4 regions of the Methylobacterium sp. E-016 genome follow, and region 1 is predicted to be linked to each of the others. Evidence: predicted binding sites of a transcription regulator. Region 1 holds the regulator's gene; each other region holds the start of a gene.
What was found. The regulator PhoB, encoded in region 1, activates phosphate uptake and scavenging genes when phosphate is short. The targets are predictions, from matches to a motif close to TGTCATNNANCTGTCAT.
Positions count from the first base shown of each region.

Region 2: the regulator PhoB is predicted to act here: its motif matches at 1,333-1,349, upstream of MKK68_RS06130 (DUF2794 domain-containing protein).
Region 3: the regulator PhoB is predicted to act here: its motif matches at 5,011-5,027, upstream of MKK68_RS05790 (inorganic phosphate transporter).
Region 4: the regulator PhoB is predicted to act here: its motif matches at 4,723-4,739, upstream of phnC (phosphonate ABC transporter ATP-binding protein).

Region 1 is NZ_JAKSYF010000193.1:38,867-46,213, reverse strand. It holds gene MKK68_RS27180 (aminopeptidase P family protein) at 1-666, shown strand, start outside; gene MKK68_RS27175 (protein-disulfide reductase DsbD family protein) at 882-3,041, shown strand; gene phoB (phosphate regulon transcriptional regulator PhoB) at 3,250-3,951, opposite strand; gene phoU (phosphate signaling complex protein PhoU) at 4,131-4,844, opposite strand; gene pstB (phosphate ABC transporter ATP-binding protein PstB) at 4,877-5,695, opposite strand; gene pstA (phosphate ABC transporter permease PstA) at 5,727-6,617, opposite strand; gene pstC (phosphate ABC transporter permease subunit PstC) at 6,628-7,347, opposite strand, start outside.
Region 2 is NZ_JAKSYF010000062.1:122,849-130,195, reverse strand. It holds gene MKK68_RS06140 (L,D-transpeptidase) at 1-139, opposite strand, end outside; gene bluB (5,6-dimethylbenzimidazole synthase) at 313-960, opposite strand; gene MKK68_RS06130 (DUF2794 domain-containing protein) at 1,375-1,749, shown strand; gene MKK68_RS06125 (Bax inhibitor-1/YccA family protein) at 2,035-2,802, opposite strand; gene MKK68_RS06120 (ABC transporter permease) at 3,076-5,646, opposite strand; gene MKK68_RS06115 (ABC transporter ATP-binding protein) at 5,646-6,338, opposite strand; gene MKK68_RS06110 (arylesterase) at 6,546-7,196, shown strand; gene thpR (RNA 2',3'-cyclic phosphodiesterase) at 7,199-7,347, shown strand, end outside.
Region 3 is NZ_JAKSYF010000062.1:54,198-61,544, reverse strand. It holds gene MKK68_RS05800 (helicase-related protein) at 1-1,800, shown strand, start outside; gene MKK68_RS05795 (MFS transporter) at 1,881-3,068, opposite strand; gene MKK68_RS05790 (inorganic phosphate transporter) at 3,321-4,958, opposite strand; gene rsgA (ribosome small subunit-dependent GTPase A) at 5,096-6,127, opposite strand; gene MKK68_RS05780 (acyl CoA:acetate/3-ketoacid CoA transferase) at 6,410-7,347, shown strand, end outside.
Region 4 is NZ_JAKSYF010000128.1:36,484-43,830, forward strand. It holds gene MKK68_RS17215 (ABC transporter ATP-binding protein) at 1-143, opposite strand, end outside; gene MKK68_RS17220 (8-oxoguanine deaminase) at 143-1,525, opposite strand; gene MKK68_RS17225 (hypothetical protein) at 1,575-2,579, opposite strand; gene MKK68_RS17230 (cysteine hydrolase family protein) at 2,940-3,617, shown strand; gene MKK68_RS17235 (hypothetical protein) at 3,695-3,928, shown strand; gene MKK68_RS17240 (DUF1045 domain-containing protein) at 4,010-4,675, shown strand; gene phnC (phosphonate ABC transporter ATP-binding protein) at 4,784-5,575, shown strand; gene phnD (phosphonate ABC transporter substrate-binding protein) at 5,618-6,553, shown strand; gene phnE (phosphonate ABC transporter, permease protein PhnE) at 6,579-7,347, shown strand, end outside.

The DNA.
Region 1 (7,347 bases):
CATTATCGGGTGACGCGCACCACGGACCGGAGGGCGGCGCCGGGCGAGCTGTTCCTGATCGATTCCGGCGCGCAATACCCCGACGGCACCACCGACATCACCCGCACGGTGGCGGTGGGCGCGCCGAGCGCGGAGATGCGCGATCGTTACACCCGCGTGCTGCGCGGCCACGTCGCCATCGGCCGCGCGGTCTTCCCCAAGGGCACCACCGGCGCGCAGATCGACACCCTGGCGCGCCTGCCGCTCTGGGAGGCCGGCCTCGACTTCGACCACGGCACCGGCCACGGCGTCGGCGCCTTCCTGTCGGTGCACGAAGGCCCGCAGCGCATCGCCAAGACCGGGACGGTGGCGCTCGAGCCGGGCATGATCCTCTCCAACGAGCCGGGCTATTACCGAGCGGGCGCCTACGGCATCCGCATCGAGAACCTCGTCCTCGTCGAGCCCCGCACGGTGCCCGGCGGCGAGCGCCCGGTGCTCGGCTTCGAGACCCTGACGCTCGTCCCCTACGATCGCCGCCTGATCGTGCCGGAGATGCTGAGCCCGGACGCGCGCGCCTGGGTCGACGCCTACCACGCCCGCGTCCGCGACGTGTTGTCCGCGGACCTCGACCCGGAGACGCGGGCCTGGCTGGAGCGGGCGACGGCGGCGTTGAGCAGCGGGTCCTAAAGAGTTCGAACGATCGAACCGCGCATCCGCGAGAACATCCAGCCTGACGCGGGTCCCCTCTCCCGAGTGGGGGAGCCGCGTCGCGCTTCGAATGCGCGATCCGGCGGCGCCTCCGTTCCAACCTGTCGCACGCCCGCGATTTTACCCTCCGCCGGTTCGGGCCTATGAGAATGGCGGCGTGAAACCGTCGTCGTCGGTCGCGCGATAAGGACCGCATGATCCGCGCAGCCGCCCTCCTCCTGTCCCTGCTCGCGTGGCCGGTCGCGGCCCAGGGCTTCAAGCCGCCGGCCGACCTCGTGCGGGCGAGCCTCGCGGCGGAGCCCGCGGCGGTGGCGGGGGCCACGCCGTTCACCGTCGCCATCCGCATGGCGATGAAGCCGGGCTGGCACGTCTACTGGCGCAATCCCGGCGATTCCGGCCTGCCGCCGGAGGTGACCTGGACCCTGCCGGCGGGCTTCTCGGCCTCGGCGATCCAGTGGCCGGCGCCGCACCGCATCCCGATCGCGACGCTGATGAACTTCGGCTACGAGGGGGAGGCGATCCTGCTCGTGCGGGTCACCCCGCCGCCGAGCCTCGACCCGGCCGCGCCGGTGACGCTGGCGGGCAAGCTCACCTATCTCGTATGCGAGACGGAGTGCATTCCCGGCTCGGCGGATCTCGCCCTGACGCTGCCGGTCGCGCGCGAGGCCACGGCCGATCCCGGCAACGTCGACCTGTTCGCCCGCGCCCGTGCCGCCCTGCCCAAGCGCGCGCCGTGGCCGGTGCGGCTGTCGAGCCAGGGCGACCGGCTCGCCCTCGACCTCGAGGCTCCGGGCCTCGCCTCGGACACGGTCCGCGCGGTGGCGTTCTTCCCCTATTCCGAGACGGCGATCGACAACGCCGCGCCGCAGCCCTTCACCGTCGACGCTTCGGGCCTCCACCTGACGCTGACCCGCGCGACGCCCGCCGACCCCGCGCCCGAATCGCTGCCCGGCGTGCTGGCGATCGACGAGGACACCGGCGGGGGCCTCGTTCGGGAGGCCTTCGCGCTCGGCGAGGAGGCGCCGCTCGCCGGCGGCGGCGCGATGCCGATCGCGGCGCCGGCGGTGGCGCGCACCGACCCGGCCGAGGCGCTGACCCTGTGGACCGCGGCCGGCCTCGCGCTGCTCGGCGGCCTGATCCTCAACCTGATGCCCTGCGTCTTCCCGGTGCTGTCGATCAAGGTGCTGAGCCTGGTGAGGCATTCCGGCGAGGCGCCGGCGCGGGTCCGGCTGCACGGGCTCGCCTACACCGCGGGGGTGCTGGCGGCCTTCCTGGCGCTGGCCGCGCTGCTGATCGCCCTGAAGGCGGGCGGCGCCGGGATCGGCTGGGGCTTCCAGCTGCAATCGCCGACCGTGGTGGCGGCGCTGGCCTACCTGCTCTTCGCCATGGGCCTGAGCCTGTCGGGCATGCTTCACCTCGGCGGGCGGCTGTCCGGGCTCGGCGACGGGCTGACCCGGCGGGCCGGGCTCCAGGGCTCGTTCTTCACCGGCGTGCTCGCGACGGTCGTGGCGACGCCGTGCACCGCCCCGTTCATGGGCTCGGCCGTGGGCTTCGCGCTGACACAGTCGACCGTTGCCGGCCTCGTCGTGTTCGCGAGCCTCGGCCTCGGCCTCGCCCTGCCCTTCCTGGCGCTCACCCTGTGGCCGCCGGCGCTGCGCGCCCTGCCCCGGCCCGGCGCGTGGATGGACGTGCTGAAGCAGGCCCTCGCCTTCCCGATCTACGCCACGGTCGCCTGGCTGGTCTGGGTGCTGGCGCAGCAGGTCGGGCCGCAGGGCCTGCTCGCGGCGCTGATCGGGCTGGTGCTGATGGGCTTCGCCGCCTGGGCGTGGGAGCTCGGCCGCGACGCGCGACCGGTCCGGGCGCAGCTCGCCCGCGGCCTCGCGGTGCTCGCCGTCGCCGGCGTGGCGGGGCTCGCCCTCACCCTCGACCACGACCGCGTCGCACCGGGGGCCCAGGCCCGGGCCGAGGGGATCGAGCCGTTCACGCAGGCCCGCCTCGACGCGCTGCTGGCGAGCGGCCGGCCGGTCTTCGTCGACATGACGGCGGCGTGGTGCATCACCTGCCAGGTCAACGAGCGCACCTCGCTCGGGACGGCGGCGGTCGGCGCGGCGATGCGCGCGCGCGACGTCACGTATCTCAAGGGCGACTGGACCAACCAGAACCCGGAGATCACCCGCCTGCTCGAGCGCCACGGCCGGAGCGGCGTGCCGCTCTACCTGCTCTATGCGGGTGCCGGAGAGCCGACGGTGCTGCCGCAGATCCTCACCGAGGGGACGATGCTGAGCGCGCTGGACGCCGTGAAGGCGACGGGCCGCAGCGCGGGGCTCGACGGCGGGGGGACGAAGGTCCCCTGAAGCTTGGTAAAAATATAATTTTCGTAGGACTGACATCACTTCAGTGTGCGCGACGGCTCCCTCTCCCATGGGGAGAGGGTTGGGGTGAGGGTCGTGACCGACCCGAATGACTCACGCCCCTCATCCTGTCCTTCTCCCCATGGGAGAAGGGACCCACGGCAGGTCGCGGATCGTTGCGGTCGCTTGAGCCGTCCACCGAAAGCCGAACTCAATCCTCGCCCGAGAACGTCTCGTCGAAGGCGTACCCCGAGCCGCGGACGGTGCGGATCGGGTCGGTCTCGCCGGCGCGGTTCAGGGCCTTGCGCAGGCGGCCGACATGCACGTCGACGGTGCGCTCGTCGATGTAGACGTCGTGGCCCCATACGCCGTCGAGGAGCTGCTCGCGGGAATAGACCCGGCCGGGGCTCTGCATCAGGAACTCGAGCAGCTTGAACTCGGTCGGCCCGAGGTGGATCTCGCCGCCGGCCCGGCGCAGGCGATGGCTGTCGCGGTCGAGCTCGATGTCGCCGGCTTCCAGCAGGTTCGCGACGTGGCTGGGCTTGGCGCGCCGCAGCAGCGCGCGGACTCGCGCCAGCAGTTCCGGCACGGAGAACGGCTTGACGATGTAGTCGTCGGCCCCCGTCCCGAGGCCGCGGATGCGGTCGCCCTCCTCGCCGCGGGCGGTGAGCATGATGACCGGCAGGGACACCGTCTCGCGCCGCGCCCGCACCCGGCGGCACAGCTCGATTCCGGAGAGCCCCGGCAGCATCCAGTCCAGCAGGATCAGGTCGGGCACCTGCTCCTGCAGGCGCAGCTCGGCCTCGTCGCCGCGGGCGGCGGAATCGACCTCGAAGCCCTCGGCTTCGAGGTTGTAGCGCAGGAGGGTGGTCAGCGCCTCCTCGTCCTCGACGATCAGGATCCGCGTACGCATGCAGGGCACTCCCGGGCGGACCGCCCGACTTTCTCATCCATCGCCACGGACCTCCCTCCCCCCTGAAGCGGGTCGGGAGAGGGGAGCGCCGTATCCGGAGCGGTCGCTCCCCTCTCCCGACCCCCGCTCACGCGAGGCCCACCCTCCCCCGCACAGGAGGAGGGAAGAGACGGCAGCCCTCAGGCGCCCGGTGCCACCGTCGCGTAGTTCGAGGCGTCGTTCTTCGGGCGGTCGCCCGCGAGGTTCTCGCCGGTGGACAGGTAGTGGATCGTCTCGGCGATGTTGGTGGTGTGGTCGCCGATGCGCTCGACGTTCTTGGCGCAGAACAGCAGATGCGTGCAGAACGAGATGTTGCGCGGGTCTTCCATCATGTAGGTCAGCAGCTCGCGGAACAGCGAGTTGTACAGCGCGTCGATCTCGCCGTCCCGCTCCCACACGTTGTGGGCCGCGTTGACGTCGCGGCTGGCATAGGCGTCGAGCACGTCCTTAAGCTGCTCCTGGACGAGGTCGCTCATGTGCTGCACGCCGAGCACGATCTTCTGGGCCTGGGCCTGGTCGCTGATCGCGACGACGCGCTTGGCGATGTTCTTGGCGAGGTCGCCGATGCGCTCGAGGTCGCCCGAGACGCGGATCGCCGAAATCGTCTCGCGCAGGTCGATCGCCATCGGCTGGCGCCGGGCGATGAGCAGCACCGCGCGCTCCTCGATCTCGCGCTGCAGCGTGTCGAGGCGCTTGTCGGCGACGATCACCGCCTGGGCGAGCTGGGTGTCGCGGCGGACGAGCGCGTCGGTCGCCTCGGTCATCATCTTCTCGGCGACGCCGCCCATCTCGGAGATCGAGCGGCGCAGGTCTTCGAGGTCGGTGTCGTAGGACGTGACGATGTGGCCGGGCATGGGCGTGGGTCCTCGAACGATCCGGGTGCGGCTCAGCCGAAGCGGCCGGTGATGTAGTCCTGGGTCTGGCGCACCGTCGGGTTCATGAAGATGCGGTTGGTCGGGCCGACCTCGATGACCTCGCCGAGATACATGAAGGCGGTGAACTGCGAGATGCGGGCCGCCTGCTGCATGTTGTGCGTCACGATGACGATCGTGAACTCGCTGCGCAGCTGCTCGATCAGCTCCTCGATGCGGCCGGTCGAGATCGGGTCGAGGGCCGAGGTCGGCTCGTCGAACAGGATCACCTCCGGGCTCTGGGCCACCGTGCGGGCGATGCACAGGCGCTGCTGCTGGCCGCCGGAGAGGCCCATGCCGGACTGCTTGAGCTTGTCCTTCACCTCGTCCCACAGCGCGGACTTGCGCAGGGCCGATTCGACGCGGCCGTCGAGCTCGGACTTCGGCAGCTTCTCGTAGAGCCGCAGGCCGAAGGCGACGTTGTCGTAGATCGACATCGGGAACGGCGTCGGCTTCTGGAACACCATGCCGATGCGCGAGCGCAGCTCGTTCAGGTCCACGCCGGAATCGAGGATGTTCTGGCCGTCGAGCAGCACCTGCCCCTCGGCGCGCTGCTCCGGGTACAGGCTGTAGATCCGGTTGAAGGTGCGCAGCAGGGTCGACTTCCCGCAGCCCGAGGGGCCGATCAGCGCGGTCACCTGCCGGTCGTGGAAGTCGAGGTTGATGTTCTTCAGGCTGTGGAACTGGCCGTAGTAGAAGTTCAGGGCCTGGGCGCTGATGCGGATCGGCGCGTGCTCGTCGGCCGGGTTGCGGCCGTCGAACCGGGTGGCGTTGATCGCGGGAGCGGCGTTCATCGTCGTGTTCCTCGTGGATGCCGGCGGCGGATCAGCGGGCGCGCTGCGGCTTGATGACGAAGCGGGCGACGACCGAGAGCAGCAGGATCGTCATGGTGATCAGGAGCGCGCCGGCCCAGGCGAGCTGCTGCCAGTTCGGGTAGGGCGAGAGGGCGAACTGGTAGATCATCACCGGCAGGTTCGCGACGCCGCCCATCAGGTCCGGGCTGAACCACGAGTTGTTGTTGAGCGCCGTGAACAGGAGCGGCGCGGTCTCGCCGGCGATGCGGGCCAGCGCGAGGATGATGCCGGTGACGATGCCGGCCGAGGCCGCCCGCCAGGTCACGCTGCGGATCACCGTCGACATCGGGGCGCCGAGCGCGACGCCGGCCTCGCGCAGCGTGCCGGGGACGAGGCGCAGCATGTCCTCGGTGGTGCGCACGATCACAGGGGTCGCGATGATCGCCAGCGCGACGCCGCCGGCCCAGCCGGAATAGGTCCCCATCGGCCGCACCATCAGGGTGTAGACGAACAGGCCGATCAGGATCGAGGGAGCCGAGAGCAGGATGTCGTTGAGGAAGCGGATCACCTCGGCGAGCTTCGAGCCGCGGCCGTACTCGGCGAGGTAGGTGCCGGCCATCAGCCCGATCGGCGTGGCGATGAGGATGCCGATGCCGGTGAGCACGAGGCTGCCGAGGATGGCGTTGGCGATGCCGCCGCCTTCCGAGCCGGGGCCGGGGGTCGGCTGGGTGAACAGCAGCGGCGAGAACCCGCGCGCCCCCTCGACGATGAGCATCAGCAGGATCGAGCCGAGGACGAAGGCGCCGAGCACGGTGGCCGCCAGGCAGGCGATCCGCAGCGTGCGGTCGGCGACCCGGCGGCTGCCGCGGATGCGGGCCGGCTTCAGGGCCGGCGCCGGACGGATCGTGTTGGGAGCGTCCATGGCGGGTCCCTCAGGCGACCTTGACGCGGCGCGTCAGGAAGCGGGCGATGATCAGGACGACGAAGGTGATCGCGAACAGGATGCAGCCGAGCGCCATCAGGGAGTTCAGCTGCAGGCCGTCGGCCTCGTTGAACTCGTTGGCGATGCGCGAGGCGATGGTCGAGCCGGGATCGAACACCGAGGCCGAGAGGCGGTTGGCGTTGCCGACCACGAAGGTCACCGCCATGGTCTCGCCGAGGGCGCGCCCGAGGCCGAGCATGATCGCGCCGATGATCGAGACCGAGGCCTGCGGCAGCAGCACGTGGCGGACCACCTCCCAGGTGGTGCAGCCGATGCCGTAGGTGCTCTCGCGCAGGATCGTCGGGATCTGGTCGAGCATGTCGCGGGCGATCGAGGCCACGAACGGCACGATCATGATCGCCAGGATGATGCCGGCGGTGAGCACGCCGACGCCCGAGGGCACGCGGGCGTAGAGCAGCGTGCCGACGATCGGCATGCCCTCGACCAGGTTCGACACCGGCATCTGCACGAATCGGGCGAAGAGCGGCGCGAAGATGAACAGGCCCCACATGCCGTAGATGATGCTGGGCACGGCGGCGAGCAGCTCGATCGTCATGCCGACGGGCTTGCGCGCCCAGCCGGGGCAGAGCTGCGTCAGGTAGATCGCGATGCCGAGCGAGATCGGCACGCCGATCACCAGGGCGAGCACCGCGGAGGCGAGCGTTCCGGT
Region 2 (7,347 bases), on a different contig from region 1:
AGACGCTGATCACCACCGAGCCCGGCATCACCCCGTCCGAGAACGGCACCACCTCGCGTGCCAGGGCCGGCGCCCCCGCGACGAGACCGGCCAGCAGCGCGCCGCCGAGGCTCGTGGACACGTACTTCCTGACCGACATCTTGGGATCTTCCTGCAGAGCGTGACCGTTCGCTGCAGCAATAATCCACGGCCAAGCTCGGCGTTCCAGCTCATCCTGCGACGACTGCGGGCTTGCTCACCGTCTTCGGGGAAGACGGTAAAAAGCGCCGGGCTTCATCGTGATAAAGGCGATCGTCCGTCGAAAGACCTGCTTTACCGCTCGATCAGATCCAGCGCCGTCGCGTCCTGGGACTGCCAGCCGTGGCGGACGAGCTCGGGGTCGGCATGCTCCTCGACGGGCCAGCCGACGCAGAGGTAGGCGACGAGGTGCCAGCTGCCCGGCACGTCCAGCAGCGCCGCGATGCGGGCCGGCTCGAGGATCGAGACCCATCCGGTGCCGAGGCCGTGGGCGCGGGCGGCGAGCCAGAAGGTCTGCACGGCGCCGACCACGGAGTAGCGCAGCATCTCCGGCATGGTCGCGCGACCGAGGCCGTGGCCCGCCTCGGTCGCCTCGTCGCAGAAGACCGCCAGGTGCACCGGCGCCTCGCGCAGGCCCGCGAGCTTCAGGGCGCGATACTGCGCCTGGCGGGCGTCGGCGTAGCGCAGGGCCGCATCGGCGTTGCAGCGCTCGAAGCTCGCGACCACGCCGGCGCGGCGCTCGGGGTCGGCGACGCGCACGAAGCGCCACGGCTGGCTGTTGCCGACGGAGGGGCTGCGATGGGCCGCCGCCAAGCTCTGGCGGAGCAGGGCCTCGTCCACCGGGTCGGGCCGGAAGCGGCGCACGTCGCGACGCCACGCGAACAGGTCGTCGAGCGCCTGCCGGAAGTCGTCGTCGAAGCGGGGCGGGCGGGGGTCGGTCATGGTCGGTCCGCCTCATAGCGGGTTTTGCGCCTTCCCGCTGCCCGTGGGCCCCGGGGAGATCGAACGGGCCGGGCGGGCACAAAAAAAGGCCGCCCTCGCGGGCGGCCTGAAGTCCTTGGGTCTCGAAACCTCTGGGATGTCGCGTCGTGGGATCCGGTGACGCCCGAGGGCTGGGGAGCTCGGGATTCGGGCATCGACGGGCACGACCCGACGAGGGTTCGGCCTTCGTTGTCGCGCCGCAACGCGGCTCGGGAAAGGCGTGATCGGGGCGAAAGCGCGGCATTTGTTTCTTGGGCGTGTCCCATCCGCAACGAATCGGATCGCCGCCGCGGGACTCTTGCGGGCCGGCCACCCGAGGCCCATCCTCAGCGGCTGACGGCAAGACGACGGCGGCAGGCCGACGGCGGAGGAACGATGACCGAGCGGACGAGCGGCGAGATCCGGACAGACGATTCGACGGCCCGCGTGGTCCCCTTCCCGAGCCCATCCACCGCACCGCAGATCGCGTTCGATCGGCACGAGCTGCGCACGATCTTCAACCTCTACGGCCGCCGGGTCGCGGAGGGGGAGTGGCGCGACTACGCCCTCGACTTCCGCCGCGACAAGGCGGTGTTCTCGATCTACCGCCGCACCTCCGAGATGCCGCTCTACCGGATCGAGAAGGACCCGAAGCTCGCGCGCCGCCAGGGCGCCTACGCCGTGGTCGCCGCGACCGGCGTGGTGCTCAAGCGCGGCACCGACCTCGCCCGCGTGCTCGCGGTGCTGGAGAAGCCCCTGCGGGCCGTGTGAAGCGTTCGGATTTCTGCGCGGCGATCCTTCGTCCGGTGCCGTCTTGGCCGATGGTACGCTCGCTGCGCGCCCGGATCGCGGCGCGGGGGGGCCTTCCCCCGAGCAGGCGATCGGCCTCGCACATCTTCAGATTCCTTTTCCGGACCCTCCCCGTCATCCCGGGGCTGCGCAGGGCGGACATTGCCCGCTGGGGGAAGTGGCGCGGCGTAAGCGTAGCTCCCCCGGAACGAAGAAGGCCCCGGCGTTTCCGCCGGGGCCTTCTTCGTTCGTCCGGTCCGTCTTCGCTCAGCGGCGGTCGCCGAGGAGCGAGAGCAGGAACTGGAACATGTTGATGAAGTCGAGGTACAGCGTCAGCGCGCCGTTGACCGACATCTTGGCCGCCGCTTCGCCGTCGAAGCCGCTGGAGAGATACATCTCCTTCAGCTTCTGGGTGTCGTAGGCGGTGAGCCCCGCGAAGATCAGCACGCCGAGCACCGAGACGGCGAACTGCAGCGCCGACGAGGCCAGGAAGATGTTGACGATCGAGGCGATGATGATGCCGATCAGGCCCATCATCAGGAACGAGCCCATCCCCGAGAGGCTGCGCTTGGTGGTGTAGCCGTAGAGGCTCAGCGCGCCGAAGGTCGCCGAGGTGATGAAGAACACCCGCACCACGCTGGCGCCGGTGAACACCAGCAGCAGCGTCGACATCGAGGCGCCCATCACCGCCGCGAAGGCGAAGAACATCGTCCGCGCCGACGAGGCCGACATCCGGTCCATCCGCATCGAGAAGACCAGGATGAAGGCGAGCGGGGCGAACATCAGAACCCACTTGAGCGGGCTGTTGTAGAGCGTCTGGCCGAACGGGGTCAGGGCCAGGCGGCCGGTCGCGGTCGCGGTGGTGGCGGCCATGTTGAGGCCGAGCGCGACGAGGCCGGAGATGCCGAGCCCGACGACCATGTTGTTGTAGACGCCGAGCATGAAGGTCCGCAGGCCCTGGTCGAACGCGACCTGGGTGCCGGCCTGCGACGGCGCCTGGGCGCCGTAGCGGAAGGGAGAGTTGTCGAATGCCATGGGAGTGACCTCGGAAGGCTCGCTCGTGCGTGGTGTTTGAGACGAGGCCCACGCAGGGGACCTCTGGCGCCATCGAGCGCCTCGTGTCGGAATATGTTGCTTTCGGCCGCCCCGCACAAGAGCCCGGCAGAGCTTGAAAAAGCGCTTTCGATGAATCCCCGCGGGTGAAATTTGTTCACGAAGTCTGGGATTAAAGTTCGCTGCTACTTCGCCGACGGCTCCCGATGCCGTCGTTCACGATCGCGGCAAGCTCACGCGGGGGATACGCAACGGTCACGACTGCCGCAGGTACGGTGCAGGCTTCTGGCCGAGGATGCGCCAGGTCCCGGCGAGCCCCAGCACCACGGCGAGCACCACCGCGGCCGCGGCCGCCGCCAGCGCCCCCGACAGGTCGAGGACGAAGTCGAGGCGCATCACCCGGGTGACGATCACCCAGCCGGCGAGCGTGCCGGCGAGCAGCCCGAACAGGGCGGTGACGAGGCCGAGCGCCCCGTATTCGAGGCCGTAGGCGGCCAGCAGCCGTCCGCGGGTCGCGCCGAGCACCTTCAGCACCACGGCGTCGTAGAGCCGCGCCCGGTGCCCCGCGGCGATGGCGCCGGCCAGCACGAACAGGCTCGCCAGCACCGCCACCGCGCTCGCGCCGCGGATCGCCAGCACCAGCCGGCCGACGAGGTCGCCGACGGCATCGAGGGCGTCCTTCACCCGTACGCTGGTGACGGAGGGGAACGCCTTGGCGACGTCGCGCAGGATCCGGTTCTCGACCGCGCCGTCGGTGCCCCCGGGCAGGGTGAGCGTCGCCAGGTCCGAGTGCGGCGCGCCGCGGAAGGTGCCGGGGGAGAACACCATCACGAAGTTGATGCCGAGGTTGCGCCACTCGACCTTGCGCAGGTTGGCGATGGTGGCGGTGAGGTTCCGCCCGAGCACGTTGACGGTGACGCGGCTGCCGACCTTGAGGCCGAGGTTTTTCGCGAGATCCGCCTCGAACGAGACCAGCGGCGTCCTGGCTTGCTCCGCGTTCCACCACGTGCCTGCGGTGAGCGTCGAGCCCTCGGGCACGTCCTCGGCGTAGGTGATGCCCCGGTCGCCGTCGAGCACCCAGGCGGCGTCCTCCGGCGGGCGGATCTTCTCGGCCGGGACGTCGTCCAGCGCCACGATGCGCCCGCGCATCATCGGCACCCGCTCGATCTTGGCGCTGGGCGCCTGGCGCGCGAGGAAGTCATGGAAGGCGCCCGAATCGGCGGCCGGGATGTCCAGGAAGAACAGGTTCGGCGCGCGCGCCGGCAAGGTCGCCGAGATGGTGCGGCGCACGTTCACGTCGATCAGGCTCAGGGTCACCAGCAGGGTCACGCCGAGGCCGAGGGAGAGGACGATGGCCGGCGTCAGGGCGCCGGGGCGGTGGAGGTTGGCCAAGGCCATCCGCGGCGCGGCCCGCCGCGGATGCGGCAGCCGGCGGGCGAGCGCCATCACGCCGACCGCGACCAGCCGCAGCAGGCCGAAGGCGAGGCCGGCGGCGGCGATGAAGATCAGCGCCACGCGCCGGTCGAAGGCGGTGCCGACGGCGAGCCCCACCAGGGCGGCGAGCGCCAGCGCCAGGGTCGCCCGGTAGCGCGGGCGGATGCCGCTGGCTGCCGGGTCGACGGCGTCGCGAAACAGCCCCGAGACCGGGACGTCGTGGGCGCGCCCCAGGGGCGTGATCGCGAAGGCCAGGGCCGTGAGGAGCCCGTAGGCCGCCGCCTGGAGCAGCTCGAGGGGCGCCAGCGTCGGGTTCAGCGGCAGGGGCAGGCTGTCCCGGAACAGCGCGTCGAGGGCGAAGGGCAGCGCGGCGCCCACAGTGAGCCCGATCGCCGTGCCGAGCCCGGCGATCAGCATCACCTGCGTCAGGTACAAGGCGACGACCTTCGAGCCCGGCGCACCGACGCTCTTCAGGGTCGCGATCGAGGGGCGCTTGCGCTCGACGAAGGCGTTGACGGCGTTGGCGACGCCGACCCCGCCGACGATCAGCGCGGTGAGGCCGACCAGCGTCAGGAACTGGGTGAAGCGCTCGATGCTCTTGGAGAACCGCGGGTCGGCATTGGTGCGCGCCCGCATCTCCCAGCCGGCCTGCGGAGCGGCCGCCGCGATCCGGGCGGCGGCGGCGTCGAGGCCCGCATCGTCGGCGCCAGGCAGCAGCAGCCGGTAGCTCCAGCGGTTAAGGCTTCCCGGCTGGACCAGGCCGGTGCGGCGCAGCGCATCTTGCGACACGATCAGCCGCGGCCCGAAGCCGATGCCGCCGGCGATCTTGTCGGGCTCCGAGACGAGGGTCGCGCGGATGGCGAAGGGCCGGCCGGCGAGCGTGATCCGGTCGCCGACCTTGAGGTCGAGGCGGGTCAGCAGCGCCGGGTCGGCGAGCGCGCCGTCGATCCTGTCACGCTCGGCCAGCAGGTCGGCGAGGGGCGCCTGCGGCTCGGTGACGAGCTCTCCGGCGGTCGGGTAGCCGGCATCGACCGCCTTCAGCTCGACCAGCGCCGCGCCCTCGCCCGCCACCGCCATGGCGCGGAGCGAGGCGACCACGTCGACACGCCCCTGCGCGTCGAGCACCGCGCGCTCCGGCTCCGTCGCCTCGCGGTTGATCAGGCTGTAGCTGAGGTCGCCGCCGAGGATGCGCTTGCCCTCGCGGCCGAGCCCGTCCGACAGCGAGCGCGAGATCGAGGCGACCCCGGCGATCGCCGCGACGCCGAGCGCGATGCAGGCGAGAAACACGGCGAAGCCGCGCAAGCCCCCGCGGAGCTCGCGCAGCGCGAGGCGCAGGGTCAGCGGCAGGCGCGAGGCGGGCGTCGGCCGGGGCTGGGAGAGGGTGCCGTGCATCAGGCCGCCACCGGCTCCTCGATCCGCCCCGAGCGCAGGCGCACGGTGCGGTCGCAGAGGCGGGCGAGCCCCGGATCGTGGGTGACGAGGACGAGCGTCGCGCCGCGGTCGCGCTTCAGCGCGAACAGCAGGTCGACGATCTGGCGGCCGGTCGCCTCGTCGAGATTGCCCGTCGGCTCGTCGGCGACCAGGATCGCCGGGTCCGGTGCCACGGCGCGGGCGATGGCGACGCGCTGCTGCTCGCCGCCCGAGAGCTGGGCCGGGTAGTGGTGCAGCCGGTGGCCGAGGCCGACGGCTTCGAGTTCCCGCCGGGCGCGGGCATGGGCGTCCGGCTTGTCGGCCAGCTCCAGCGGCAGGGCGACGTTCTCCAGGGCGGTCATCGTCGGGACGAGGTGGAAGGCCTGGAACACGATGCCGATCCGCCGGCCGCGGAAGCGCGCGAGCGCGTCCTCGTCGAGGGCGCCGAGGTCGGTGCCCTCGATCCGGATCGCGCCGGCATCGGGCCGCTCGAGGCCCGCCATCACCATCAGCAGGGTCGACTTGCCGGAGCCCGACGGCCCGACGAGGCCGACCGCCTCGCCGCGGCCGACGTCGAGCGAGATGCCGCGCAGCACGTGGACGCGGGCGGCCCCCCGCCCGAGGCTGAGGTCGATGCCAGAGAGAGCGATGGCTGGCGTCCCGGACGCGGACATGGCAGGCGAGGTCTTGCCGGGAGAGGGGTTGTCGGCGGTCACGGTCGAGCCGATCTGTGGCGGATGGCGAACATGCGGGACGGAGATCACGGTTGGCGGACGAACGTTCGGTGCGCTCCGGCACGACCCGTGCCGGGCGATGCGCGCGGGCCCAATATGGCGAGCGCGACGGAGCCACGCCATGATGGCCGGCGCAGGGCGGCGCTGATGGCGCTCTTTGCCGCAGCGGGGCTGGTCCTGTCGATGGCGGGCCTCGCGCCGGCCAAGGCGGATCCGAAGCCCGAATCGAAGCCGATCCGGCTCGTCGCGCTCGGCGACAGCCTCACCGCGGGCTACCGCCTTCCGGCGAGCTCCGCCTTCCCGGCGGTGCTGGAGCGGGCGCTCGCGGCGAAAGGCCGGACGGTGACGGTCGCCAATGCCGGCGTCTCGGGCGAGACCGCCACCAACGGCCTCGACCGGGTCGACTGGTCGGTGCCCGACGGCACCGACGGGGTGATCCTGGAGCTCGGCGCCAACGACATGCTGCGCGGCACCGATCCCGCCGTGACGCGGAAGGCGCTGGAGGCGATCGTGACGCGGCTGAAGGCGCGCGGCATCCCGGTGCTGCTCGCCGGCATGCGGGCCTCGACCAACCTCGGGCCCGACTACGTCGCGCGCTTCGACGCGATCTACCCGGATCTCGCCCGGACCTACGACCTCGTGCTGTACCCGTTCTTCATGGCCGGCATGGTCGGCGACCGCGCCTACACCCTCGACGACGGGCTCCACCCGAACGCCAAGGGCGTCGACGTGATCGTGGCCGGCATCCTGCCCTCGGTCGAGACCTTCCTCGGGCGGCTCCCGGCCGGGGCTCGTTAGCGATGCCGCGCCTGTTCACGGCGCTCGGCCTCCCGCCTGAGATCGCCGCCGGGCTGGCGCCGTTCCGCGGCGGCCTGCAGGGCGCACGCTGGATCGAGCCGTCGGATCACCACGTCACCCTGCGCTTCCTCGGCAACGTGCCGGTCGCGCT
Region 3 (7,347 bases), on a different contig from region 1:
GCGGCGGCCGAGATCCTGGAGGAGATGGCGCTCGGCAACGATCCGGCCTGGCGCCTCGACGACCTGCGCCGGGCGCTGGCCGAGACGTCGGCGGCCTCGGCGCGCACGCTCCACCGCACGGTCGCGCGCCTGCGCGACCAGATCCGGGACGACCTCCACGAGATCGGGGCGGACGCGCCGACCTACATCGCCCATCTCGACCGGTCGCTGCGCGCTCGCGTCTTCACGCCCGCGCCGAACCTCGCTCACGCGATCCTCGACACCCTGAAGACGGTGCGGACGCGGGCGAAGGTGGTGGCGCGCGAGGAATCCGGCCGTCGCCGCCTGCGCGACCGGGTCGGGTTCGGCTCCTACATCGACAAGTTCGTGCCCGCCCGCCGGCTGAACCGGCGCATCGTCTTCCACATGGGCCCGACCAATTCCGGCAAGACCTACGCGGCGCTGGAAGTGCTGGCAAAGGCGCCGACCGGGACCTACCTCGCGCCCTTGCGCCTGCTCGCGCTGGAGAACTACGAGGCCCTGCTCGAGCGGGGCCTGCGCGCCGGCATGGTCACCGGCGAGGAGATTCTGGGGGAGCCGGACCCGAGCCACACCGCGCGCACCATCGAGACCGCGGACCTGCGCCGCCCGGTCGAGGTCGCGGTGATCGACGAGATCCAGATGCTGTCCGACCCCGATCGCGGCTGGGCCTGGACTAACGCGCTGTTCGGGATCCCGGCGAAGACCGTGATCGTCTGCGGCTCGGACGACGCGCTCTCGCATGTCCGCCGCGCGGCGGAGGCCGCGGGCGAATCGCTCGACGTCGTGACCTTCGTGCGCAAGACCCCGCTGGTGGCGCTCGACGAGCCCGTGCCCCTCGAATCCGTGCAGCCGGGGGATGCCGTCGTCGCCTTCTCGCGGCGGGCCGTGCACGAGAACCGCGAGGCGCTGGTGGCGGCCGGGCGCAGCGTCGCCACCATCTACGGCGCGCTCTCGCCGGAGGTGCGCCGGGCGGAAGCGGCACGGTTCCGCGACGCCGAGGCCGAGGTGCTGGTCACCACCGACGCGATCGGCATGGGCCTGAACCTCGGACCGCTCAAGCGGGTGATCTTCTCGGCGGTCACCAAGTGGGACGGCACGGCGACCCGCCCGCTCACCAACCCCGAGATCCGCCAGATCGCCGGCCGGGCCGGGCGCTTCGGCTATCAGGACGAGGGCCACGTCTCGGCCACCGACGACGTGAGCCTCGGCCCGATCCGCGATGCGCTGGCCGGCGCGCCGACGGCGCCCGCCGCCGACACCCGGTTCTACGTCCGGCCGGACCTGATCGCGATCGAGGCGGCGGCGGCCGAACTCGGCACCGACTCGCTCGCCGAGGTGCTGACGCATTTTTCCCGCGCGACGTTCTACGAGGGGTCCCCGTTCCAGCCCTCCGCGATGGAGGAGGCGCTGGAGGCGGCGCGCGCGGTCGACACGGCGCACCTGCCGATCCGCGAGGCCTTCGCCTTCGCGGTCTGCCCGATCGACCGGCGCGACCCGGCCTCGACCGCGGTGCTCGACCGCTGGGTCCAGGCCCGCGCGGCCGGCGCCGCCGTCCCGGCTCTGAGGGCCAACGTCGGCGGCGAGCTCGAGTACCTCGAACGCACGGTCAAGCTCGCCGCCGCCTACCTCTGGCTGGCCCGGCGCTTCCCCGACACGTTCGACGAGGCGGAGGCGACCAAGCTGCTGCGCGGCCGCGCCAACGCCGCCATCGAGCAGGCCCTGCGCGAGACGGCCTCGCGCACCGTGGCGGCACGGGCGCGGCCGCGCGTGCCGGCGTGACGTGGCGCTCTTTCCCTCCCCCGCAGAGGGGGAGGGAAGGCGCGCGTGGGCGTCGAAACCGAGCGGATTCGCGAAGAGACCTACTCTGCGCCCTGCCCCGCCGGCCTTGCCAGCAGCACGGCGGTCGCGATCCCGACGGCGAGGATCGTGACGGCGCAGGCGGCGAGCGCCGCGAGCTGGCCGATGCCCTGGAGCGCGACGCCGAGCACGGCGACGCCGAGCGCCTGCCCGCAGAAGAACGAGAAGGCGTGGAGCGCCACCGCCGAGGCGCGGGCGGTCGGGGCGACCTCGGTCACCTGCACCTGAAACGTGTTGTGCAGCATGTAGAAGCCGAGCCCCATCGCGACGAGGGCGGCCGCGTCGAGCTGCCAGCGCCCCGCGAGGCCGATCATGGTCAGGGCACCGGCGCAGACGAGGCCGCCGCCGACCAGCATCCGCTGCATCCCGAGGAACCGGACCAGCAGGCCGACGAGGGCGGAGTAGATCAGCCCGCCGACGGCGAAGCCGGCGAGCGCCAGCCCGGCCTCGCGCGGGCCGCCCTCGCCGCGCGCCTCGATCAGCGGCGCGAGGTGCGGGAAGATGCCGAACACCGCGATCGCCTCGACGAACACCGCCGCGAACAGCACCCGCGCGCGCGGGTTGGCCACGATCGCGCGATAGCGCGTCAGCGCCAGCCCGAATTCCGGCCGTCGCGCCGGGAGGCGGCCGCTCCGGTCGAACCCGAGCAGGGTCGCGGCGCAGCCGAGCACGGCGACCGCGGCGTTGATCGCGAACACGCCGTGCCAGCCGACCTGCCCCTCGATCAGCCCGGCGAAGGTCGAGCCCGAGAGCTGCCCGAGGATCACCGCGACGAGGAAGCGGCCGATCGCCACCTGGCGGCGCTCCATCGGCACCCGGTCGCCCATCAGGGCGAGCGCCAGCGGGATCACCCCGCCGGCCGCGGCGCCCGCCACCATCCGCAGGCCGAAGAGCAGGCGCAGGTCTTCGGCGAAGGCGCAGCCGACCAGCGCCGCCACCAGCACCGCGAGGCACGCGGTGATGACCCGCTCCTTGCCGACCGCGTCGCCCACCGGCCCGAGGATCGGCTGGATCAGCGCGTAGGGCAGCGCGAAGGCGGTCGAGAGCAGCGCCACGGTGTGGGCGTCGCTGCGCAGGTCGCGCGCCAGCACGCCGACCAGCGGCTCGACCGAGCGCCACGCGAAGGTGCTGGAGAAGCCCGCGGCCGCGAGCACCAGGATCAGGCGAGCGATCGAGGAGGTGGAAGGCATGCTGGGCCGCGGCTCGCGAACGCCCGGCCGAGGAGGCCGGATCGGTCCCGGCCTAGCCGACATCGACCGGGTTTGCAGCCCCGCCGAGGCCGTGGAGCCGGCCGTCGGCATGCAAGGCGCCGCCCCTGAAACCCGACCGCGCGCGCCCTCGCCCGGCCGGGCGCACGATCCGGTCAGACGCGTCCGGGTGATCGCCGCGGGCGATCCCGGGGCGACGAGCGGGACATGCGCAGGCTTTGAAAGGCGTTGGCCTCAGAAGACGTGGCGGAGGATGAAGAACAGGACGCCCGCCAGGGTGATCGCCGCCGGCAGGGTCAGCACCCAGGCCAGCGCCATGTTGCGCACCGTCGACATCTGCAGCCCGGAGCCGTTGGCCGCCATGGTGCCGGCGACGCCCGAGGACAGGATGTGGGTGGTCGAGACGGGCAGGCCGTAGACCTCGGCCAGCCCGATCGTGCCGGCGGCGACGAGCTCGGCCGAGGCGCCCTGCGCGTAGGTCAGGTGGGTCTTGCCGATCCTCTCGCCGACCGTGACCACGATCCGCTTCCAGCCGACCATGGTGCCCAGGCCCAGCGCCAGCGCGACGCAGACCTTCACCCAGGTCGGGATGTAGCGCGTGCCGTCGTTGAGCAGGCCGGTATAGGCCTTCAGCGTGCCGGCCTCGGCCTCCGAGAAGCTGGCGCCGTTCTTCGGCAGCAGCCGGATCGCGTCGGCGGCGAGGTACATGTCGTTGCGCAGGTTCGAGGTCTGCGCCGCCGGCACCTGCTTGATCGCACCGTAGTTCCGCACGTTGGCGGCGATGTCGGTGGAGAGGGCCGCGAGCGCGCCGTAGACCGCCGGCTGGTTCAGGTCCTTGGTCTTGAGCGCGTCCGAGACCTGCTTGCGGGCGGCCGCCGCGTCGGGCTGGGCCGTCGTCCCGGCGTGGCTCGCGAACACCGCGCTGGCGCTCTGCGAGGTCTGGATGAAGGCCGGCGTCGTGTCGTCGGCCATGGTGCGGTTCAGGGCGTAGGCGGTGGGCGCCGCGCCGATCAGGATCAGCATGATGAGGCCCATGCCCTTCTGGCCGTCGTTGCCGCCGTGGAAGAACGAGACCAGCGTGCAGGTCAGGATCAGCAGCGAACGGATCCAGAGCGGGGGCGGCGTGTCGCCCTCGGGCGCCTCGTAGAGGTCCTTGCGCCGCACGGTGAGCTTGAGCGCCAGCAGCAGGAGGGCCGCCGCGACGAAGCCAATGAGCGGGCTGAACAGCAGCGCCTTGAACACGCCGAGCGCCTGGGCCCAGTCGACGCCCGAGGTCGCGGAGCCTTCCGGCGCCATCAGCTGGTTGGCCAGCCCGACGCCGATCACCGAGCCGATCAGCGCGTGCGACGAGGAGTTCGGCAGGCCGAAGGCCCAGGTGCCGAGGTTCCAGACGATCGCGGCGATGAGCAGCGCGAAGATCATCGCGTAGCCGGCGCCCGACCCGACCTGCAGGATCAGCTCCACCGGCAGCAGCGTGACGATGGCGTAGGCCACCGCGCCCGAGGACAGCATCACGCCGAGGAAATTGAAGGCGCCGGACCAGATCACCGCCACGAGCGGCGGCATCGAGTGGGTGTAGATCACGGTCGCCACCGCGTTGGCGGTGTCGTGGAAGCCGTTCACGAACTCGAAGGCCAGCGCGATCAGCAGGGCGAGGCCGAGGAGCACGAAGGCGCCGATCGCCAGCGGCGTCTGGCCGACCGCGTTCATGTCGGTGATCAGGCTGACGCCGGCGTAGACCAGGCCCGCCACCAGGATCAGCAGGAACGCGACGATCCCGCCCGGATGCAGGCCGCGATCGAGCGTCGGACCCGGGCGCCGCCTCGGTTCGGCGCCCGACAGGTGCGGTGTCAGGCGGGCAGAATCGGACATGACGGATCTCGACGGCGATCGGACTTCGAACGCCTTCGGATAGGTCGCGTGCGTGACGGTCCGGTGACGGCGCGCGAAAGGACAGTCGATCCGCGCCGGACGACCCGGTCAAGAGCCGGCGAATACCGGTCGAGCGCTCAGTGCCTGCGCGGGCGCCGCGGCGCCGTGGCCGGGGTCTTGTCGCGATTCTCCGCGACGAGCTTGCGCCAGCGGTCCAGGCGGTCGGGGTCGAGGGTTCCGTCGGCGATGGCGGCCTGCACCGCGCAGCCCGGCTCGTGCGCGTGGGTGCAGTCGCGGAACCGGCAGTCGGGCGCGCGCTCGGTGATCTCGGCGAACAGCGTGTCGATCCCCTCCGCGGCGTCGCTGACGTGGAGCGTGCGCATCCCCGGCGTGTCGATCACCCAGCCGCCCCCGGCCATCGCGTGCAGCGAGCGGCCCGTCGTGGTGTGGCGCCCCTTGGCGTCGTGCTCCCGGATCGCGCCGGTCTCCTGCGGCGCGTCCTGGCCGGGCCCGGCCAGGGTGTTGACGAGCGTCGACTTGCCGACGCCGGACGAGCCGACCAGCGCGACGGTCTGCCCGGGCCCGCACCAGGGCGCCAGCGCTGCCGCGGCGTCCGGGCGGCGCGGGTTGACGCCGACCACCGACAGCCCGCGCTGGAGGGCGGCGGCCTGCCGGCGGTAGGCCTCGACGTCGTCGGTCAGGTCGGCCTTGGTCAGCAGGATCACCGGGTCGGTGCCGCCCTGGTTGGCCAGGGCGAGGTAGCGCTCCAGGCGGGCCGGGTTGAAGTCGGCGTTGCACGAGGTGACGACGAACAGGGTGTCGACGTTGGCGGCCGCGGCCTGCGGGACCTTGCCGCCCTCGGTGCGCCTCTGCAGCACGGTCCTCCGCGACAATCGGCGGTGCAGGGTCAGCGTCCGCGGATCGGCCAGGACCCAGTCGCCGACGGTGACGTCGCCGGTGCTGGCGTGGACCGGCAGGATCAGCTCGACGGGGCCGGCCGCCGACAGCGCCGTCAGCCGGGAGCGGTGGACCAGGGCGATCCGCATCGGCGCGAAGCCGGCATCGGCGGCCTCGCACTGGTCCTCGAAGAAGCCGGACCAGCCGAGGCTGGCTGCTTCTGCGGCGCGGAGGGCGTGGGGATCATCGGTCACGGCTTCAGCCCATGACACGGCGCCGGCCGGCTGACCAGTGAGCCGCGCGCGTGCGGAAGCGCCGCGGGATGCCGAAGGCGCAGGATCTGAATTCAATATTCTGCGCGTGGAAGAACGAGTTAATTTCAACGTCGCGACAAATAATGTTCGTTTGCAGGGCAGCCTTGGCTTGCCCTAACCTCCCCCCGAGCGGTCCCGTGCAGCCGAGCCGTCGCGGTCCGTCAAGAATAGAGCCTGAGCCAACAGGTGCCGCAAGGCAGTGGCCGCAAGACCGGAACGGTCGTCGGCAGGGAGAGTCGCGTGAAGAAGAACAAGATCGTCAGCGCCGACGAGGCGATCGCCCTCATCCGCACCGACGACGTCGTCACGACGACGGGCTTCGTGCAGAGCTGCATCCCCGAGGCGCTGCACGCGGCCCTGGAGAAGCGCTTCGTCGAGACCGGCGCGCCCGGCAACCTCACCCTGATCATGACCGCCGGCGCCGGCGACAGCAAAGGCCTCGGCACCGGGCGCCTCCACCACGAGGGCCTGCTCGGGCGGGTGATCGCGGCGAACTTCGGGCGGATGCCCAAGGTGGCGCAGGCCGCGCAGGACAACCGCATCCGCGGCTACAACCTGCCGCAAGGGGTGATCTCGCAGCTCTACCGGGCCTGCGCCGCCGGCCAGCCCGGCCTGTTCTCGAAGGTCGGCCTCCACACCTACGTCGACCCGCGCCACGGCGGCGGCCGCGTGAACACCCTGACGACCGACGAGATCGTCAAGGTCGTGGAGGTCGAGGGCGAGGAGTGGCTGTTCTACCGGGCCACCAAGATCGACGTCGCCTTCATCCGCGCCACCAGCGCCGACCCGTCGGGTAACCTCTGCGTCTCCAAGGAGGCGCTGACGCTGGACAACCTCGCCCAGGCGATGGCCGCCCGCAACAACGGCGGCATCGTCATCGCGCAGGTCGAGCGCATCGTCGAGCAGGGCTCGATCAAGCCCAAGGACGTGCGCGTGCCGGGCATCCTGGTCGATTGCGTCGTGGTGGCGCCGCCCGAGCAGCACCGCATGAACTACGGCGTGCAGCACGACGCGGCGCTCGCCGGCGAGATCCGCGTGCCGGTCACCGGCCTCAAGCGGATGACGCTCGACGCGCGCAAGATCATCGCCCGCCGCGCCGCGTTCGAGCTGCCGCCGAACGGCGTGGTCAACCTCGGCGTCGGCGCGCCCGAAGGCATCTCCTCGATCGCCAACGAGGA
Region 4 (7,347 bases), on a different contig from region 1:
TCGCCGAGCAGCGCGTGGATCTCGCCGGCGCGGATCTCGAGGTCGACGCCGTCGTTGGCCTTGAAGTCGCCGAAGCGCTTGACGATGCCGTAGGCCCCGTAGAGCGGCGCGGTGCCGGCGGCGGGCGACGGCACGGCCGCCATCAGGCGCCGCCGAGGAGGCTGAGGGCGAGCCGGCCGTGGTCCTCGCGCAGCTTCCGCGTGTCCATGCCGACGGGGTTTCCGTCGACCACCCGCCACCGGCCCGCGACCATCACCCGGTCGGCGCGGTGCGCGCCGCACAGCACGAGCGCGGCCAGCGGATCGTGCGCGCCGGAGAAGCGCAGCGCGTCGAGGGTGAACAGCGCAAGGTCGGCCTCGCGGCCCGGCTCGATCCGGCCGATGTCGTCGCGCCCGAGGCAGCGGGCCGAGCCCTCGGTCGCCCAGCGCAGGGCGTCGAGATGCGTCACCGCTTCGGCGCCGTAGGTCAGGCGGTTGATCATCAGGGCGTGGCGCACGCCCTCCATCAGGTTGGAGCTGTCGTTCGAGGCCGAGCCGTCGACGCCGAGGCCAACCGGCGCGCCCGCCGCCTCCAGCTCGCAGGTGCGGCACTGCCCCGAGGCCAGCGTCATGTTCGAGGTCGGGCAGTGGCAGACGCCGACGCCGGCCTTGCCGAGCCGGCGCACCTCGTCGTCGTTGAAGTGGATGCCGTGCGCGAGCCAGGCCCGCGGGCTCATCCAGCCGACCTCCTCGAGGTAGTCGACCGGCCGCTGGCCGAACATCTCCAGGCAGTAGGCGTCCTCGTCCAGCGTCTCGCCGAGATGGGTGTGGAGCTGGCAGTCGTGGCGGTCGGCGAGCGCCGCGCTCTCGCGCATCAGCCGCTTGGTGACGTTGAAGGGCGAGCACGGCGCCAGCCCGATCCGCACCATCGCGCCGGGCTTCGCGTCGTGGAACAGGTTCAGCACCCGCTCGCTGTCGGCGAGGATGGTGTCGTCGTCCTGCGTCAGGCAGTCGGGCGGCAGGCCGCCGTCCTTCTCCGACAGGCTCATCGAGCCGCGGGTGACGAAGGCGCGGATGCCGAGGCTGCGCGCCTCGTCGACCTGCACGTCGACGGAATCCTCGAGCCCCTTCGGGTAGAGGTAGTGGTGGTCCCCCGCCGTGGTGCAGCCGGAGAGCAGCAGCTCGGTGTAGGCGAGCCGCGTCGCGAGCCGGAACGCGTCGGGGGTGATCTTGTCCCAGACCGTGTAGAGCGCCTTCAGCCACGGGAACAGCGGCTTGTTGATCGCCAGCGGGTGGGCCCGCGTCAGCGTCTGGAAGAAGTGGTGGTGGGTGTTGATCAGCCCGGGGATGACGACGTGGCGCGAAGCGTCGAAGGTCTCGTCCACCGGCGCGGCGGGCTGCGCGCCGGCCGCCACGCGCTCGACGATGCGGCTGCCCTCGACCACGATGCCGCCGCCGGCGTCCTCGGCGAGGATCGCCAGCGGATCGCGAATCCACAGGCGCCGGAGCGTTTCGTCCCCTCGGGGCCTGGCGTCGGATCCCGTCATGCCGTCTCCCATCCCGTCACGGTCGTGCGATCGGCGATCCAACCGGCGATCAGAAGATGTGGAACGCGACGCCGGCGAGGAAGCTCTTCTCTTCCGTGCCCTTGAACGTCGCCGTCTCGACGTTGCCGAACTTGTTCAGCCAGTACTGGAAGCCGATGAAGGCGTCGACCTTGTTGGGCTGGTCGTAGATCAGCTTGCCCACGTCGAGCACCAGGTTCGTGCGCGACAGGAATTCGAGGCCGCGCTTCGGGTTGAAGGCGAAGTCAGCCACGTTCTGCACGCCGCGGCCCTTGGGCAGCACGATGTTGTTGAAGCCGGTCAGGCTCAGCGGCAGGTTGGTGAAGGCGAGGGGGAAATTGTAGACCACCTCGAATTCCGGCACCACGTCGAAGCTCTGGTCGCGATCGGGCTGTAGGTTGAAGCCGTTGCGGTTCCATTCCTTGTAGGCGTGGACCGACAGGTTCAGGAATCCGGCCGGCACGTCGAAGGAGAAGTTGAGGCCGCCGACCACGTCGCGCTTCTTCGAGCCGAACGCGTCGTTCTGCGAGTTCGCGTCGAAGCCGAAGGCGAGGGAGATGTCCTTGACGATGCCCGGCAGCGTGAACGCCTTGGAGTTGGTCAGCGCGTTGAGGCTCAGGGTGCCGCGATAGAGGCCGTAGGCTTCGGTGTTGCCGTAATCGGCGAAGAACGGCGCGCCGACGCTGCCGGGCGGGTTCGTGGTGCCGGCCGGGAATTGCGAGCCCGACTTGAGGATGTCGAGCGAGAAGAAGTTCGTGCCGTAGGCCCAGGCGTCGGCATGCGAGATGTTGTAGATCTGCTTGGGCGCCTCGCGGCTGACGAACGAGCCGTCGGCCTTCTGGATCTGGACGCCCGGCGACACGGTCGGGAACTGGTAGCGATAGCTGAACTGCGTGTCGGCGAAGAGGAAGAACGGCGCCTCCTTGGCCGGAGCCTCGACGGGCGCCTTGTCCTTCTTCGCATCGAGATCGGCCGCCGCGCCGTATCCCACCAGACCGAGCGACATGGCCGCTGCAACGAGTCCCCGAGCGATCATGTCTGCCCTCTCCGTGCCGAAAATCCGGTGAGCAGGCAGCAACCGATATGCCAGCGCGTGCCACCTGGGCGAGAGGCGGCGGCCGAGTCATAATTCGGCAACAGGTTTGCCGGCCGAGCGCAGGCGCCCGCTCCGGCGGGTGCGGCGGCGGCGACCCTGAAACGCGCGACGCGGCGGCCGGGCTCGCACCTCCGGCGGCGCGTCGTCCGCCGACGAACGCGCCACCGCCCATGACGTCGGCAGCATGCGCACAACATTCGAGCAATGTCGGGCAGTATTTGCGGATGCATTCCGCGCCATCGCCCGACATCGTCGCGTCGTGCGCCGCCGAGCCGGCCGCAGGACGGGAGATTCGCGCCGATGGTGACCGTGGATGCCGAGCCGGGCCCGCTGGCGATCGACCTGGCGACGACGGCGCTGGTGATCATCGACATGCAGCGCGACTTCCTGGAGCCCGGCGGCTTCGGCGAGAGCCTCGGCAACGACGTCTCGCTGCTCGCCGCCGCCGTGCCGCCGGCGCGGGCGCTGCTGGCGGCGGCGCGGCGGGCCGGCCTTCTCGTGGTCCACACCCGCGAAGGGCATCGCCCCGACCTGTCGGACGCGCCCGCCGCCAAGATCGCCCGCGGCACGCCGTCCGCCCGCATCGGCGCGCCCGGGCCGATGGGGCGCATCCTGATCCGCGGCGAGCCCGGCCACGACATCGTCGCCGACCTCGCGCCCGCCCCCGGCGAGCCGGTGGTCGACAAGCCGGGCAAGGGCGCGTTCTACGCCACCGACCTGGCCGAGATCCTGGCCGCGCGCAGCGTCGCCACGCTGCTCGTCTGCGGCGTTACCACCGAGGTCTGCGTCCACACCACCGTGCGCGAGGCCAATGACCGCGGCTACCGCTGCCTCGTGGTGTCGGATGCCTGCGGCTCGTACATCCCGGCCTTCCACGCGGCCGGCCTCGCGATGATCGTGGCGCAGGGCAGCATCTTCGGATGGGTGTCGGATTCGCATCGCGTCGTCGCCGCGATCGCCGCCGGCCGCACCGCATGATCGACCACGCCCCGAGCCGCCAAGCTTGGCCCGGTTATTGCCCGGCGAGCGCGACAGATGAAGCAGGAGTTCGTTGGATGCGTACGGTCTTGGCAAGCACCCTGTGTCTCGCGTTGCTGACGACGTCGGGCCTCGCGCAATCCTACACCGCGCCCGCGCCGACCGACGTCCCGTCAAGCGGCACGAAGAGCCTCAACAAGGCCGACCGCAAGATCGCCTGCACCCAGGAAGCCGACCGCCGCAACATGCGCGGCCTGAGCCGGCAGCAATATCGCGCCGCCTGCCGCAACCGCCCGATCCCGCGGGGCTGAGCGGCCGCGCCTTGCCGAGCGGGCGATCGGGTTCTATCCGCGCCGGGCCGTGACCGATCCACGCCCGAAGCGAGTGCCCCGGTGGACGCCCCGACACGCTACGCGCTCTACGTCACGCCGGAGCCCGGATCGGCGCTCGCCGCCTTCGGCGAGGCGGTCCTCGGCGATGCGCCCCTGCCCGGATGGGACGCGGCCGCGCGCGCGGCGCTCGCCGCCGTCACCGCGGCGCCGCGGGTCTACGGCTTCCACGCGACGCTGAAGGCGCCGATGCGCCTCGCCGCGGGCCGGACCGAGGGCGACCTCCTCGCCGCCTGCGCGGCGCTGGCGCAGCCCCGCGCGCCCCTGGCGGTCGGGCCCCTCGCGGTGACCCTGCTCGGGGACTTCGTCGCCCTGGTGCCCACCGCGCCGCCGCCCGGGCTCGGCCTGCTCGCGGCCGAGTGCGTCGCCGCCCTCGACCCGTTCCGGGCCGGTCTCACCCAGGCCGAGCGGGCGCGCCGCCAGCCGGAGCGCCTCGACGCGCGCCGCCGCGCGCTCCTCGACCGCTGGGGCTATCCCCACGTCTTCGAGGCCTTCCGCTTCCACATGACCCTGACCGGCCGCCTCGCCGGCGACGCCCGCGAAACCTGGCGCGCCCGCCTCGCGGCGGCCTGCCCCCCGACGTCGCTGACGATCGACGCGATCACGCTGCTGCGCCAGGACGGCGCGGCGCCGTTCCGCCTCCTGCGCCGGATCCCGTTCGCTGCGTAGCCGCACGGCGCGCCCGTTCACGACGAAACCGCGGGTCGCGGCGCGGCTGTCATCCTATCGTCGCGCGCGACGGGTCTACCGGCGCATCCCTCGCGGCGGACGGCACGCATGCTCATCGTCGATAGCCTCACGCGGCGCTACGGACCGCGCCTCGCGGTCGACCGGATCTCGCTGCGGATCGAGCCGGGCAGCTTCGTCGGGGTGATCGGGCGCTCGGGCGCCGGCAAGTCGACCTTCCTGCGCATGCTCAACCGCCTCGCCGAGCCCTCGGCCGGGCGGATCCTGTTCGACGGGCTCGACGTCACCGCGCTCCGGGGGCGCGACCTGCGCCGCTGGCGCGCCCGCTGCGCCATGGTGTTCCAGCAGTTCAACCTGGTCGGCCGCCTCGACGTGCTGACCAACGTGCTGATGGGGCGCCTCGCCCACGCCCCGAGCCACCGCGCGCTCCTGAAGCTGTGGTCGGCCGAGGACCGGGCGCGGGCGCTCGCGGCGCTCGAGGCGTTCGACATGGCGGGCTTTTCCGCCCACCGCGCCGACCAGCTCTCGGGCGGGCAGCAGCAGCGGGTCGCGATCGCCCGCGCGCTGGTGCAGGAGCCCGACATCATCCTCGCCGACGAGCCGGTGGCCTCGCTGGACCCGCGCAACACCAAGCTGGTGATGGATGCGCTCGCCGACGCCAACCGGCGCCTCGGCATCACCGTGCTGTGCAACCTGCACTCGCTCGACCTCGCCCGCGCCTATTGCGACCGGCTCGTCGGCCTCGCCGACGGCCGCGTGGTGTTCGACGGCGGCGCCTTCGACCTCACCGAGGACGTCGCCAAGCAGCTCTACGGCCTGGAGGCCGGCGAGGTGATGGACCGGGCGCCGCACGCGGTCGAGCCCGCCGCCCTCGTCGCCTGACCCCAGACGAACCCCGTGCCACGCCCCTTCCCGGAGATGATGATGCTCGACCGTCGCACCCTCGTCGGCGCCCTCGCGGGCGGCCTGGCCGCGCTCGCCCTGCAGCCCGCCCTGGCTCAGGATTGGAAGGCGACGGTGCCCGAGATCACCCTCGGCGCGATTCCCGTCGAGAACGCCACCGGCACCACCGACCGCTACGCGCCGCTCGCCGCCTACCTCACCAAGGCGCTCGGGGTGCCGGTGAAGCTGCGGGTCGCCAACGACTACGCCGCGGTGATCGAGGGCCAGCGCGCCGGCAACATCCAGATCGCCTTCTACGGCCCGGCCTCGTTCGCCCGCGCGGTGATGACGGGGGTGAAGGTCGACCCGATCGTCAACCAGAAGCACGATAACGGCGCCTCGGGCTACTACTCGGTGCTCTACGTGCGCGCCGACAGCCCGTACCGGACGATCGCGGACCTGAAGGGCAGGAACCTCGCCCTGGTCGACCCGAACTCGACCTCCGGCAACCAGGCCCCGCGCTTCTTCCTCAACAAGAGCGGCCACGACGTCGACGCGCTGTTCGGCAAGACCGTCTACGCCGGCAGCCACGAGAACGCGGTGCTGGCGCTGACCCAGGGCACGGCCGACGCCGCCGCCAACCTGTGGAACTCCGAGACCGATTCCGTCGTCACCCGCATGGCCGCCAAGGGCATGCTGAAGAAGCCCGACGGCACGCCGCTGAGCCCGTCCGACTTCCGCATCGTCTTCAAGTCCGCGTTCCTGCCCGAGGGCCCGTTCGCGATGCTGTCCAGCCTGCCCGCCGACCTGAAGCGCAAGATCGTCGAGGCCTTCGTCGCGCTGCCGACCGCCGACAAGGCCGCCTTCGACCGCCTCTCCGACGGCAAGGACCTCGGCCTCACCCCGGTGACGCTGGAGGATTACCAGTCGATCATCGAGATGCTGAAGTTCAACGACGCGCAGCGCCGCAAGTCCTGATCCCGGGACCGGACGGGTCGCCGCCGTGAGCGGGCGGATCGCGCCGCTGCCGCCCGAGCGGGCGGCGGCCCTGGCCGAGGCCTACGGGCGCGCGGTCGCGTCGACCCGGCGGCGGAGCCTGGCATTCCTCGCGGTCGTCGCAGGGCTGCTGGTCCTGTCGGGCCTGATGGCCGAGGTGCGCCCGCTGGTGCTCGCCGACAACATCGGCAACCTCACCGCCTATCTCGGCCGCATCCTGCCGCACCTGACGCTCGCCGACCTGCGCGGCGACCTCGCCGAATGGTACTGGGGCCTGCCGAAATGGGCGGCGCTCCTCGGCGAGACCCTGCTGATGGCCTATCTCGGCACGCTGCTCGGCGGCGTCGGCGCCTTCCTGCTGTGCTTCGGCGCGGCCGCGAACCTCGCCCGCACCCGCGCCGGCCGCTTCCTGACGCGCCGCGCCCTCGAGGTCCTGCGCACGGTGCCCGAGATCGTGTTCGCCCTGCTCTTCGTCATCGCCTTCGGCCTCGGCCCGATGGTGGGCGTGCTGGCGCTCGCCCTCCACACCACGGGGGCGCTCGGCAAGCTGTTCTCCGAGGTGGTCGAGAACATCGACATGAGGCCGGTCGAGGGGCTGACCGCATCGGGCGCCTCGCGGATCCAGGCGATCCGCTTCGCGGTGCTGCCGCAGGTGCTGTCGAGCTTCGCCTCCTACGGGCTGCTCCGCTTCGAGATCAACGTGCGCGGCGCCGGGGTGATGGGCTTCGTCGGCGCCGGCGGCATCGGCCAGGAGCTGCTGGTGGCGATCCGCAACT